DNA from 4 places in the Nitrincola iocasae genome. Region 2 is predicted to be linked to each of the others. Evidence: predicted binding sites of a transcription regulator. Region 2 holds the regulator's gene; each other region holds the start of a gene.
The links. The regulator sigma-54, encoded in region 2, starts transcription at its own class of promoters, with help from an activator protein. The targets are predictions, from matches to a motif close to TGGCACNNNNNTTGCTNT.
Positions count from the first base shown of each region.

Region 1: F5I99_RS10635 (CmpA/NrtA family ABC transporter substrate-binding protein) is a predicted target of sigma-54. The motif match lies at 1,371-1,388, and genes of this name have one in related genera.
Region 3: nifL (nitrogen fixation negative regulator NifL) is a predicted target of sigma-54. The motif match lies at 1,379-1,396, and genes of this name have one in related genera.
Region 4: F5I99_RS10660 (nitrate reductase) is a predicted target of sigma-54. The motif match lies at 1,772-1,789, and genes of this name have one in related genera.

Region 1 is NZ_CP044222.1:2,301,965-2,305,105, reverse strand. Features, by position in the region: gene F5I99_RS10640 (nitrate regulatory protein) at 1-1,241, shown strand, start outside; gene F5I99_RS10635 (CmpA/NrtA family ABC transporter substrate-binding protein) at 1,539-2,927, shown strand; gene F5I99_RS10630 (ABC transporter permease) at 2,963-3,141, shown strand, end outside.
Region 2 is NZ_CP044222.1:3,004,151-3,007,291, reverse strand. Features, by position in the region: gene rapZ (RNase adapter RapZ) at 1-275, opposite strand, end outside; gene F5I99_RS13805 (PTS sugar transporter subunit IIA) at 279-743, opposite strand; gene hpf (ribosome hibernation promoting factor) at 764-1,054, opposite strand; gene F5I99_RS13795 (RNA polymerase factor sigma-54) at 1,103-2,608, opposite strand; gene lptB (LPS export ABC transporter ATP-binding protein) at 2,648-3,141, opposite strand, start outside.
Region 3 is NZ_CP044222.1:63,784-66,924, forward strand. Features, by position in the region: gene nifL (nitrogen fixation negative regulator NifL) at 1-1,340, opposite strand, end outside; gene rsxA (electron transport complex subunit RsxA) at 1,602-2,177, shown strand; gene F5I99_RS00340 (RnfABCDGE type electron transport complex subunit B) at 2,197-2,721, shown strand; gene rsxC (electron transport complex subunit RsxC) at 2,734-3,141, shown strand, end outside.
Region 4 is NZ_CP044222.1:2,307,368-2,310,508, reverse strand. Features, by position in the region: gene F5I99_RS10660 (nitrate reductase) at 1-1,638, opposite strand, end outside; gene F5I99_RS10655 (helix-turn-helix domain-containing protein) at 1,901-2,725, opposite strand; gene F5I99_RS10650 (aspartate ammonia-lyase) at 2,888-3,141, shown strand, end outside.

The DNA of each region.
Region 1 (3,141 bases), 700 kb from region 2:
CAAAGCGCTGTGAAATTGCCAATCTGGAGAAATTGCTGTTGACCGGGGAATTGGTTAACAGTATCAGTCAGTTGGTGCATATGTTGCAGCGTGAGCGGGGTTTGTCAAATGTCTATATTGCGTCAGAAGGTGAGCGTTTCGGGTCGCAGCGCCAGGAACAGATTGCCCTGTGCCTAGAAATGGAAGCTGGCCTGCGGCAACGTCTGGCGGCATTGGATTTGGATGCCTGTCACCTGTCCGGCAGTGTGCGTCTGTATGCGCGTATAGCTTATGTGTTGCACGGGCTGGATGCGTTGCCTGAAATACGTCAGCGGACACTGCATCTGCGAATCACTGCAAAAGAGTTAACCCGCCTGATCAGTGCATTGATTGCCGGTTTATTGTCTGTGGTTTTTGAAGCCGCGGATACCGCGACCGATCCGGATATCACCCGGGCATTGGTCGCCATGTTCAACTTTATGCAAGGAAAAGAGCTGGCCGGGCAGGAGCGTGCCTGGGGTGCCAGTGGCTTTGCAGTAGGGCACTTTGAAACCGAAGAGCAGCATAAACTACAACACCTGATTGAAGCTCAGGCGCGTTGCTTTGAAACCTTTGCCGAGTTCAGTAGCCCGAAACCCTTGCACTTATGGGAGGCACTGTTGGTACATGAATCTGCTGCTGAGCTGAACAGATTGCGTCAGATCGTGGCGCGAGCCAACGCGGACGAGGCCATTCCTTCCGCCTTCAGTGAAGTATGGTATGACGTGGCTACCTGCCGAATCGATGCCATGAAGCAGATAGAGGAAGCCCTGGCCGCTGATTTGTTGTCACTGTGTAGCACCAAACTTGATGGGGCGCAGCTGGATTTACGTAATCACCGCTGTTTGCTCAATAGCCTGGTTGCTGATGCGGGCGAGTCTTCATCCTTAAGCTTTCTGACCGATTCATTACAGGCATTCGAACAGCACTCCAGTGAAGAAACACCGCCAGCCGGTCGTTCTGTTTATGAATTACTCAAAGCGCAATCCATGCGCTTACAGTCTGTCAGTGATGAGCTGCAACAGGCGCGTCAGGCGTTGATGGAGCGCAAAATCCTGGAGCGTGCCAAGGGCTTGCTGATGGAATATCAGGGCGTAACTGAAGATCAGGCCTATCGTCAGATACGTCAGTCGGCCATGGAACAGAATCTGCGCTTAATGGATGTGGCTGAAATCATTATCGAACGCACCCGCATACTGCTACGCAATAATCACACTGCGTGAGTCTTGGTTTTGTATGCGTGGATCATTTCAGTGCGTGTTGCACAAGATGGGTGCGATATCATGTGTCAAAATCATTTAGTTTAATCATTATCTAAAGTAATTCATTGTTTTTTTGTGGTTTTGTCTTTGTGGCATGATTATCGCTTTATATTTATCACAAGCTAAAAACCAGTCTTTCGGGGCTGGTTGTTAATAATAGGTAAGAGCAGTAACTGGACAACGGTGTCCATCTCTAATTCGCTTTATGCGGGTTAGAGGTGGGCGCCGTTTTTTTTTGTCAAAATTGGGGTTTTGGTAATGAATATAACGGCTAAATATTTTGATTATTCCTGTCGAGGTTTATCTATAGCGGCAATTCTGAGTAGCTCACTGCTGGTGAGTCAGGTACATGCCGTGGGAATGGCTGAGAAAGAAGATCTGACCTTCGGGTTTATTAAGCTGACCGATATGGCCCCTTTGGCCATTGCCTACGAGAAAGGCTTTTTTGAAGATGAAGGTCTGTATGTTCAGTTGGAAGCGCAGTCTAACTGGCGTGTGCTGCTGGATGGGGTCATAGATGGGCGGCTTGATGGTGCTCATATGCTGGCTGGGCAACCACTGGGTGCAACAGTGGGTTTTGGTACCGAAGCGCATATCGTCACGGCGTTTACCATGGACCTGAATGGTAATGCCTGCACCGTCTCCAAGGATGTCTGGGACATGATGCGTCCAACCATACCTGTAGATACATCCAACAACCCGGTGCATCCGATCAGTGCTGAGCATTTGCAACCCGCGATTAAAGAATACAATGGCAGAGGAGATAACTTTAACCTGGGTATGGTTTATCCGGTTTCAACGCACAACTATGAGTTGCGTTACTGGTTGGCTGCCGGGGGAATACATCCTGGTTACTACGCGCCACAACGAGACGATACCTCAGGCACGTTAAATGCTGATGTGCATATTTCGGTAACGCCACCACCGCAAATGCCCGCTACGTTAGATGCTGGCACAATTCAGGGTTATTGCGTCGGTGAGCCGTGGAATCAACAAGCCGTTTTTCGCGATATCGGCGTTCCGGTTATTACCGATTACGACATACGTAACAACATTGCTGAAAAAGTGTTCGGTGTGAGTAACGAATGGGCTGAAGAAAATCCCAATACCCACCTGCGGGTTGTTAAAGCACTGATTCGGGCAGGTCACTGGTTGGATGTGAATGATAACGAGAACCGAAGAGAAGCCGCCGAAATAATATCTAATAGCTACTACGTTGGTGCTGATTTTGAAGTGATTGCAAACAGCATGACCGGTGTTTTCGAATTTGAAAAAGGGGATGTTAGACCCGCACCTGATTACAACGTCTTTTTCCGTTATAACGCAACTTATCCTTATTACTCTGATGCAATTTGGTATTTAACCCAAATGCGTCGATGGGGACAATTGCCTGAAGCCAAGTCCGATGATTGGTATATGGACATGGCTAAAAAAGTCTTTTTACCCGAAGTTTATCAAGCTGCAGCTGAATCCTTGATTGCAGACGGTCTGCTGCAAGTTGAAGACTTCCCGGATTTTGCCATGGAGGATGGTTTCCGCTCAGTAGATCACACTACCTTTATCGATAATTTTAAATTTGATGCACATCAACCGAATCAGTATTTAAACCAGTTCCCGATTGGCTTAAAAAATGATGAAACACCCTAAGGGTAAGTGTTAATGGATAATTTAAGGTGAATGCTATGAGTGCTGTTCTGATCAAATTAAAACTGGCTAATCCTAAAGAGTGGAAGGGTCAAATATTGCAGGATCTTGCCCTGGCAAGTTTATTCCCAGCCTTGGGGCTGGTGGTGTTTTTAGCTTTATGGCATTTAGGTGCCCAGCAAATTAACACCTCATTGGGAACCTTTCCGGGACCTCT
Region 2 (3,141 bases):
GCATCCAGATAGATGACTTCACAGCTCAGGTCACTGAATTGTTTGAGTTGTTCAAGTAACGCTGGAAAGCGTTCCAGGTTGCTGGTCAGGTTCCGGGCATCAATACTGACCGCTATTTTTGACGGGTTTCCCGTGGCCTCAGTCATTTGCTTGATCAGTTCGGGTAGTAAAATGGCTGGCAGGTTGTCGATGCAATAAAAGCCAGCATCTTCAAGTGCTTGCAATGCCGTGGTTTTACCTGAACCAGATCGACCACTCAAAATGACCAGCTTCACAGCTTAGGCCCCTTGCCTGGCAGCGTTCAGGAAGCGACTGTACAGCGTTGCTGCATCAGCAGCACTGCGCAGTGTTTCACGTATTTCAGACTGACTGAAAAGTTCGGCAAGCCCGGCCAGTGTCTGTAAATGCTCTGTAGCGGCATCTTCAGGTACTAGCAGGCAACAGAGAAGGTCGACTGGACGGTTGTCTATCGCGTTAAAATCAATCGGCTCTTTCAGGGTGACTAAGAGTGCGAGAGCTCGATTGCACCCAGCCAGACGACAGTGTGGGATCGCCACACCGTCGCCGATACCGGTACTACCGAGACGTTCACGATTGAGTAGGGCACTGAAGACATCTTCAACTTCCAGTTTATCGATCTCGGCGGCCAGAGCTTCGCTGGCGATTTCTAAAACACGTTTTTTACTTCCTGCATCAATATGACAAAGTGTCAGGGATTCAGTCAGTAGTTCGGATATAGGCATATGATAGTCAATACTAAAGGTTATTTATGAGATTTCATTTTTTCCTTGTGCTTAATGATCTGACGATCCAGTTTGTCGATCATGGCATCTATTGCAGCATACATGTCATCCTGTTCGGCTTGTGCAAATATTTCACCACCAGCTACATGTAAGTCAGCTTCAGCTTTCTGGCGCTGCTTCTCAACACTCAGGGTCACCTGTACGTTGGTAATATTGTCGAAATGACGCTCAAGACGCACGAATTTACTGCGCACATACTCATTTAATGCATCTGTCAGTTCTACGTGATGACCAGTTATATTGATCTGCATGGTTTCTCTCCTTAGTGCTGGTACGATAAGGTCGTACTCTATAGTTAATTAAAGCAGACGCTTGCGCTCATTAGAAGGCGGAATGCTTAGCGCTTCACGATATTTTGCAACGGTACGTCTCGCTACGTTGATTCCCTGCTCTTTCAGCAGTTGTGCGATCTTGTTATCGCTGAGGGGTTTGGCTGTATTTTCAGCAGAGATCAACTTTTTGATCAGCGCCCGGATAGCTGTAGATGAGGCGCCTTCACCATCAGCGGTATTGACCTGGCTGGAAAAGAAATATTTCAGCTCGAAAATACCTCTGGGGGTATGAATGAATTTTTGTGTGGTGACACGGGAAATGGTTGATTCATGCATGGACACCGCTTCGGCGATATCATGCAGCACCATGGGTTTCATGGCTTCATCACCTGTATCGAGAAAGTCACGCTGTCGCTCTACGATCTCAGTCGCCACTTTCAATAGCGTATCATTTCGGCTCAGTAAGCTTTTCAAAAACCAGCGGGCTTCCTGCAGATGGTTTTTCAGGTAAGTATTGTCTGCGCTACTGTCAGCGCGGCGGATCAAATCAGCGTACTGTGAGTTAATCCGCAGTTTCGGAGCGATATCGGGATTAAGGGATACAATCCACTCATCATGGATCTTGCGGACCATAACGTCAGGAATTACATATTCAGATTGGGTGGAACTGATCAGTGCGCCGGGTTTGGGGTTCAGTGATCGGATCAGATTGATGACATTATCTAACTCAACGTCATTTAGGCGCATTTTGCGCATCAGGGTTTTGTAGTCATGACTACCCAGCAGCGGAAGAAATTCCCGGCAAAGACGGATCGCTTGTTCACGCCACTCAATTGCATCAGGCAGTTGCTTGATCTGAATACACAGGCATTCACTCAGATCACGGGCTGCCACACCGGGTGGGTCAAACTGCTGAACCCGATGAAGTACCGCCAGAATTTCATCTTCATCTGCTTCCATGAACAGTTCCGGCTGTTGTGCCTGAAACTGTTCCAGAAGTTCTGCGGGGTCGCTACGCAGGTAGCCATCGGCATCAGTAGCATCGATAATGGCTTCCGCCACCATGTAATCCTGCTCACTCATGGGCGTTAAGTTCAGTTGCCAGATCAGATGATCCTGCAGAGTGTCTTCTCGGGTATCATTATCCTGATTGGGCCAGTCGCCTTCAGTAGCCGGGCCGGTACCTGAGCCTTGAGCCTGGAAGGTATCTTCCCAGTTGCTGTCAGTGGGCAAATCTTCCGGAATAGACTCATTCCAGTCATTATCTGCTGCTGTGTCATCGCTCAGACTGTCTGAGGTTTCACTGTTACTGCTGAGTGCGGCCGTTTCTTTGTCTTCATAGGTTTCACCCACGTGCCCTTCGGCCGCGTCAGACTCTTCATCACTGACTTCCAGCAACGGGTTGCTGTCCAGCGCTTGCTGGATCTCCTGTTGCAGATCCAGAGTTGACAGCTGTAGCAGGCGGATAGCCTGTTGCAGCTGTGGCGTCATCGTGAGATGTTGGCCGATCTTGAGATGTAACGCTTGCTTCATATGCCGTTTAGATCACTTATTCAGAGGCAGGGATGGTGACTAGAGTTGGAACTGATCGCCCAGATAGGCGCTGCGAACCTGCTCATTACCCATTATGTCAGATGGACTGCCATCTGCAAGGATGGCGCCTTCACTCACTATGTAGGCACGTTCACAAATATCGAGGGTCTCACGAACATTGTGATCTGTTATGAGTATACCTATATTACGTTCCTGAAGATGCCGTATAGTTTGTTTAATGTCATTTACTGATATCGGATCAACACCGGCGAAAGGTTCATCAAGCAGAATGAAGCGGGGCTCCGTGGCCAATGCCCGGGCTATTTCCACGCGTCGACGCTCCCCCCCGGACAGCGCCATGCCAGGACTATTTCGTAGATGGGTAATATGGAATTCCTGTAACAATTCTTCCAGCAGTTGTGTGCGATCTGATTTGGATAATTCTTTGCGGGTTTCCAGAATAGCCATCAGGTTGTCACTAACGCTTAGTTTTCTGAAAACTGAAGCTTCTTGGGGCAGATAGCCTATGCCTT
Region 3 (3,141 bases), 1.2 Mb from region 2:
TCTTCAATGCTGATCTCCACAACCTTATCGAGTGTGCGGGTGCTTAAGCGCAATTCGCGTGTCCGTTGTTTGGTGTCATTCATGGCATCGATGGCATTATCGATCAGCTGTTTGAACAGAGTGACCAGTGCCGTTGGCTGACCATGAACGCGTTGTAAATTACATTCAGGCTGCCAGTCCACCGTGATGCCGAGCGCGAGTAGCCTGGGGGTTAACAAACTCAGGGTGTTTTTCAACAGTTCGTTGATGTTCACCACTTCTGTAACTTCATCGCCACGTGCCGGGATGCAGGCGTTGAGCATGGAGATAGCCTGATGGCCAGCCTTCTGCACCTCATTCAGCAGCTTTAGCATCTCGGCGGCATCGATGCGGTTACGGCGGGTCGCCAGCCGTGAAGCCGCATTGATCATATTCAACGGGCGTTCGAGCTGGTAAATGGCACCTGACAGGGCTTCCCGGACACTTTGTACCCGTTCCTGCTCGGCTAACAAAGCTTGCAGGCTATTGAGGCGTAGCTGTGCCTGTTGTTGTTTCAGTCCGGTGATGTCCTGCAGGGTCACCAATAGATAGCGGCTCAGACGTGTCTGGTAAAAGGCATCGGCACTGGTGTCTTTCTCTTCAATTAGCGAGCCGGTACAACTGAACCAGAGCGGCTCCTCACGGCTGGACAGCAGCAAGGCCACTTCAAGGGTAACAAAGCCTTCATGCAGGGCTTTTTTCCGTTCAAACAGATCAGGCCACTCCTGCTCCAGTGCATCGAAGATGATCTCCAGGGGTTCATGACCCAGTCTGGCTTCCAAGGTTTTATAGCTGCGGTTGCGCAGAATTGGCTGTAGTTTGGTGTCTACCAGCACCATGGCTACCTGGGTGGCATCCACGGCTTTTTCAATCAGAGCGCGTTGGTTCAACACTTGATGCTCCAACTGATGTACTTCAGTCACATCGCGCTGTAATCCCAGGTAGTGCGTGGTTTCTCCCGCCGTATTGAGTACCGGCGTAATCGTCAGGTCAGCCAGGTAGCGACTGCCATCCTTGCGTCGGTTGACTAGTAGGCCATTCCAGGGGTGTTGGCGTTCCAACTGCCCCCACAGACTGTCATACACCAGCCGGGGCGTGACCTTATAAGACAGAATGGATTGGTTTTTGCCTAGTAGCTCTTCACAACTGTAGCCGGTCATCTTTTCAAAGCAGGGATTGGCATAGACGATCCGTGCCTTGGCATCGGTGATAGATATGGCTACAGCCGCCTGCTCTACCGCTAGCCTGAAGACTTCGGGCGGGAGGGTTTCTGCCGCTATCTTAAGCTCAGCTAGCACAACATTATCTGCCGGTTCGGTCATATGCTCAGGTTCCTGGGACAGTCAATCTATAACCAGTCCATGCAATAGGCGTACCATTTGTGTGGATGTGATGCTGGCGCTGATAGCGGATTGATTTAAGAACAAATGTTTTGTCGGGTTAATTACAAACTGTCATTTTGTCGCATTTCCATCACTCAAAAATGGCGTGAATGCACCGAAATAAGGCGTCACACAGTGCATTCGGTGTATGGCACAGACTTTGCTGACTACCCATCAGCATCGATCTGAGTGGAGAAACGCATGTCTGATTACATTTTGTTATTGGTATCCACAGCGCTGGTAAACAACGTGATACTGATCAAGTTTCTGGGTTTGTGTCCGTTGATGGGTGTGTCCACCAAAATGGATGGTGCCCTGGGTATGGGATTGGCCACGACCTTTGTACTGAGCCTGGCGGCGGCAGCCAGCTGGATGCTGGAGAACTGGTTGCTGAACCCTCTGGGTCTGGAGTATTTACGCATACTGGCGTTTATTCTGGTGATCGCCACCGTCGTACAGTTTACCGAGATGTTGATTCGTAAAATCAGCCCCTCGCTCTATCAGATTCTGGGCATTTACCTGCCATTGATTACCACTAATTGTGCCGTACTGGGTATTGCCTTACTCAATGTACAAAACCAGCACAGCTTTATTCAAAGCCTGATGTACGGATTTGGCTCAGCCATGGGCTTTACCCTGGTATTGGTGCTGTTCGCTGGCCTGCGTGAGCGCCTGGCGGTGTTGCAAGTGCCTGAGCTTTATCAGGGTGCCCCGATTGCGTTTATTGTTGCGGGCCTGTTGTCGGTGGCGTTTATGGGATTTGCCGGACTGGCCTGAATTCTGGAGGAAACTAACCATGCTGATGTCAGTGATGCCGTTAACATTCTTGGGCCTGATACTGGGGTTGCTGCTAGGTATTGCTTCACGGCTGTTAAAGGTGGAACGCAGCAATGTGGTGGAAGAAATTGAACAACTGCTGCCCGGCACTCAATGTGGACAGTGTGGAAATCCCAGCTGTGGGGCGGCGGCTCAAGCGGTTGCAGATGGCAATTTACCCGCAACCTTCTGTCCCCCCGGCGGTCGCGCCGTGGCTGAAGCTATAGCGGCAAAGCTGGGCATCTCGCTGGATTTGAACGCTTTGTGCGATGAAGGCCCGAAAGTGGCACGGATTAATGAAGCCCTGTGTATCGGCTGTACCCGCTGTTTCAAAATCTGTCCGACCGATGCGATTCTGGGTTCCGCGAAGCATATGCATGTTGTGTTCGCTGATGCCTGCACGGCTTGTGGCAAGTGTGAAGCCGTGTGTCCAACCGAGTGTATTTACCTGGAACCGGTACAGCCCACTCTGCAAACCTGGGTATGGAGTCAGCCAGCCCTGTAACAGGAGACGATTATGTTGTGGAAATCCTTACGTGGCGGGGTTCATCCCGCCGGTTACAAGGCACTGAGCAACACCACCAAAATCCAGCACTTTCCGGTTATGGAGCGCTTGTATGTCTCCCTGCAGCAGCACCTGGGCGTCCCCGCCTCACCCGTGGTGAAGGTGGGAGACAGGGTGCTTAAGGGGCAGCTATTGGCTGTCGCTCAAGGGCCGGTGTCTGCGCCTGTTCATGCACCCACTTCCGGGCGGGTAGCGGCCATTGCCGAGCATACCGCACCTCACCCCTCCGGCTTGCCGGTATTGGTCGTCACACTGGAGTCTGATGGCCGTGATCAGTGGATTAGTCGGGATCCGGTAGCGGACCCTTTCAGCTTGTCTCCGGAGGCAGTTTGCGAACGCATTGGTGCCGCTGGCATCGTT
Region 4 (3,141 bases), 700 kb from region 2:
TTGGGTGCCGTAAGGCGCATCGGTGGTGACCGGCCACTGAATGGGTTGAAGCTGGTCATATTCAGTCTGGCTCAAACGGCTTAATCCACTGATATCAAAGCAACGCTTTCCAGCGTTCTCAAATCCTGACAGCGCGGCGTGTTCGGCAAAAATAGCGGCTGGATGTGGGTAGTTGAAGGCTTCGGCAAATCCCAGCCGTTTTGCTACCTCACAAATAATCTGCCAATCATGACGTGCTTCACCAGGGGGCGGGAGCAAGCTTCGCTGGCGCGAGATGCAGCGCTCTGAGTTGGTGACCGTGCCGTACTTTTCACCCCAGCTGCTGGCGGGCAGACAGATGTCGGCCAATTGCAGCGTATCGGTATCGGCCATGGATTCAGACACAATAACCAGCTCACAGCGCTTCAGCGCCCGGCGTATCAGCTGAGTGTCCGGCAGGCTGACAAGCGGGTTGGTGGCCATTATCCAGAGTACTTTAATTTCTCCGCGCTCCACAGCGTTGAACAACTCCAGTGCTTTATGCCCCGGTTCACTGGCCATATTGGGGGCATTCCAGAAGCGCTGCACCCGGTCAACATTTTCAGGGCTGAAATCCATATGTGCTGCCAGTTGATTGGCGAGGCCTCCCACCTCCCGTCCACCCATGGCATTGGGTTGGCCAGTCAGTGAGAAGGGCGAGCTGCCTGGCTTACCGATACGACCCGTTGCCAGATGGCAGTTGATCAGGCTGTTGACCTTGTCGGTGCCGGAGCTGGATTGATTAACACCCTGAGAAAACAGCGACACAGTGCGTTCCGTTGCCGCAAACCAGCGGAAAAAACGCGTTAAGTCATGGTTATCAAGACCGGTTTTGGTGGCGGCAATCGAGATGTCGGGAGTGTCGGCGCGTGCTGTCGCCAGTGTTTGTTCAAAGCCTTCGGCATGCTGTAACAGAAACGCATGATCCACGTGTCCCTGATCCGCAAGGTAAACCAGCAGTGCATTAAACAAGGCCGCATCGCTACCCGGTTGCAGTTGCAGGTGCAGATCAGCAAGATCACAGCTGGCGGTTGCCCGCGGATCTATCACTACAACACGTAGAGAAGGATTAGCCTGTTTTGCTGCCTGGATGCGTTGATAAAGGATCGGATGATTCCAGGCCGCATTAGAACCCACCAGCAGGATCAGATCAGCTATTTCCAGGTCTTCATAGCAGCCGGGTACGGCGTCGGCGCCGAATGCCCGCTTATGACCGGCAACGGTGGAGGCCATACACAAGCGTGAGTTGGTATCGACATGAGCTGAACCGAGAAAGCCTTTCATTAGCTTGTTAGCAACATAGTAGTCTTCAGTCAGCAACTGGCCGGACAGGTACATGGCAACACTGCCAGCCCCATGTTGATCCACCGCCTGGCGTATCTGCCGGGCCACCTTATCCAGCGCGGTATCCCAACTGACTGCACGACCTTCGATGCTGGGTAGCAATAAACGAGCCTCTGGCGCGGTGGTTTCATGCAGGGTAGAGCCTTTGACACACAGACGTCCCCGATTCGCCGGATGCTGTGGGTCACCAGATACACTTAGAATCCGGTTTGCACTCAGTTCGGCGGTTATCCCGCAACCTACGCCACAATAGGGGCAGGTGGTCTGCTGTTTCATAAGCTTTATCCCAAAAAAAAAGCCCGCAACTTCATCCCCCAGTGATGCAGGGTGAAGTTGCGGGCGCCATTGCCGTAGTCAGAGTTACACTCTGATAAAAACTATACATTGTCTTGTTGCTATGGATTAGTTAGCAGCAAAAACGGTGCCATAGCGGGCTTATCGTTAAAAATCAGCTGATTGCTGGCAAGGCTGGGATTTGAAATATCTAGAAAGCGTTATATTGGCACTATTTTGGTGCGTGCGATGCCGCTTCCGATCCTTACCTGGGCAGATGTCGTGCACGCAAATGGTATTCATCGGCTGCAATCTGATTGGATAGTGCTTGTTTCAGTAGTGGCTCAATCTGGTCAGTATCCAGCGGATAGAGTCCACAGAGGCGCAGGGCCTGGCGTTTATCCACGGAGTTGCCCAGGTGTTCGTAGACCACCCGAGTGGCACAAGGCATGCGTTCACCGCTGCCGGATGCTCCCAGTTTAAGGCCGGTCAGATAGGTAATACGATTCCTGTAGCTGGGAAACAGGATGGTTTGGCTGATTTCCTGCTCGGTCAACGACTCATAATCCACCATAAAAATCCGGTCAGCTAAAAGGTAGGCCGCACCGAGATAGATGCTATGGCAGGGCTTTTCATTTGGACGTTCCTGCATGCGCTCCAAACGCTGAAAAACCACCTGATCGGAGACTTTTTCGATATGCACCAGGGTTCGCAGGATTTTTCCAGGAGAGGCCATGGATAGGTAATACTCAAAATAATAGCCGAGGTACCTGTCCAATCCCTGGCCACTTTGTTGTCGCAGGCGTTGCAAATGCTGTTGTTCAGCAGCAGGTTGCTCCGTGGCATGGGTAGTGATGCGAGGGCGAACGCTGATCAGGCGCTGAAACTGATGATGAGGCAGTAGTATTTCATGCGGTTCCACGCCAAAAAAATCACAGATCTGTTGCAGCCTATGTGTAGAGGGCTGATTGCTGCCTTTCAGGTAACGATTGAACTGGGTGCGGTTGACCCCTAAGCGGCGGCAAACCTCAGCAATGGATTTATGGTAACTGCAGAGTAATTTCAGATTACTGCAGAAATGTTCAGTCATTGGGTGATGGACCTGTCTCAGTGGTTGTTGGAGAGTTTAATAAAGTGATGCACTATGATGCATATAGCGCTTATAAATGCATCTTAAAGCAACAATTTGCCAAATGGTAGTCAGGCTGGCGGGTTGATTTAATAGGCAAAACCAACAAACGGGTAATGGCTGATGAAAACACGACTTGAACACGACCTGCTGGGCGAACGCGTAATGCCGGATTACTGCTGGTATGGTATCCAGACCCAGCGCGCACTGGAAAATTTTTCCATCACCGGTATTCCGTTGAACCACTTTCCGGAGCTGGTAAATGCATTGGCGATGGTAAAGCAGGCGGCGGCCTGTGCGAATCGTGATTTGGGGGTGTTGCCTGATAATAAAGCCAAAGCCATCATTACTGCTTGTCAGGATGTACAGCTTGGCAA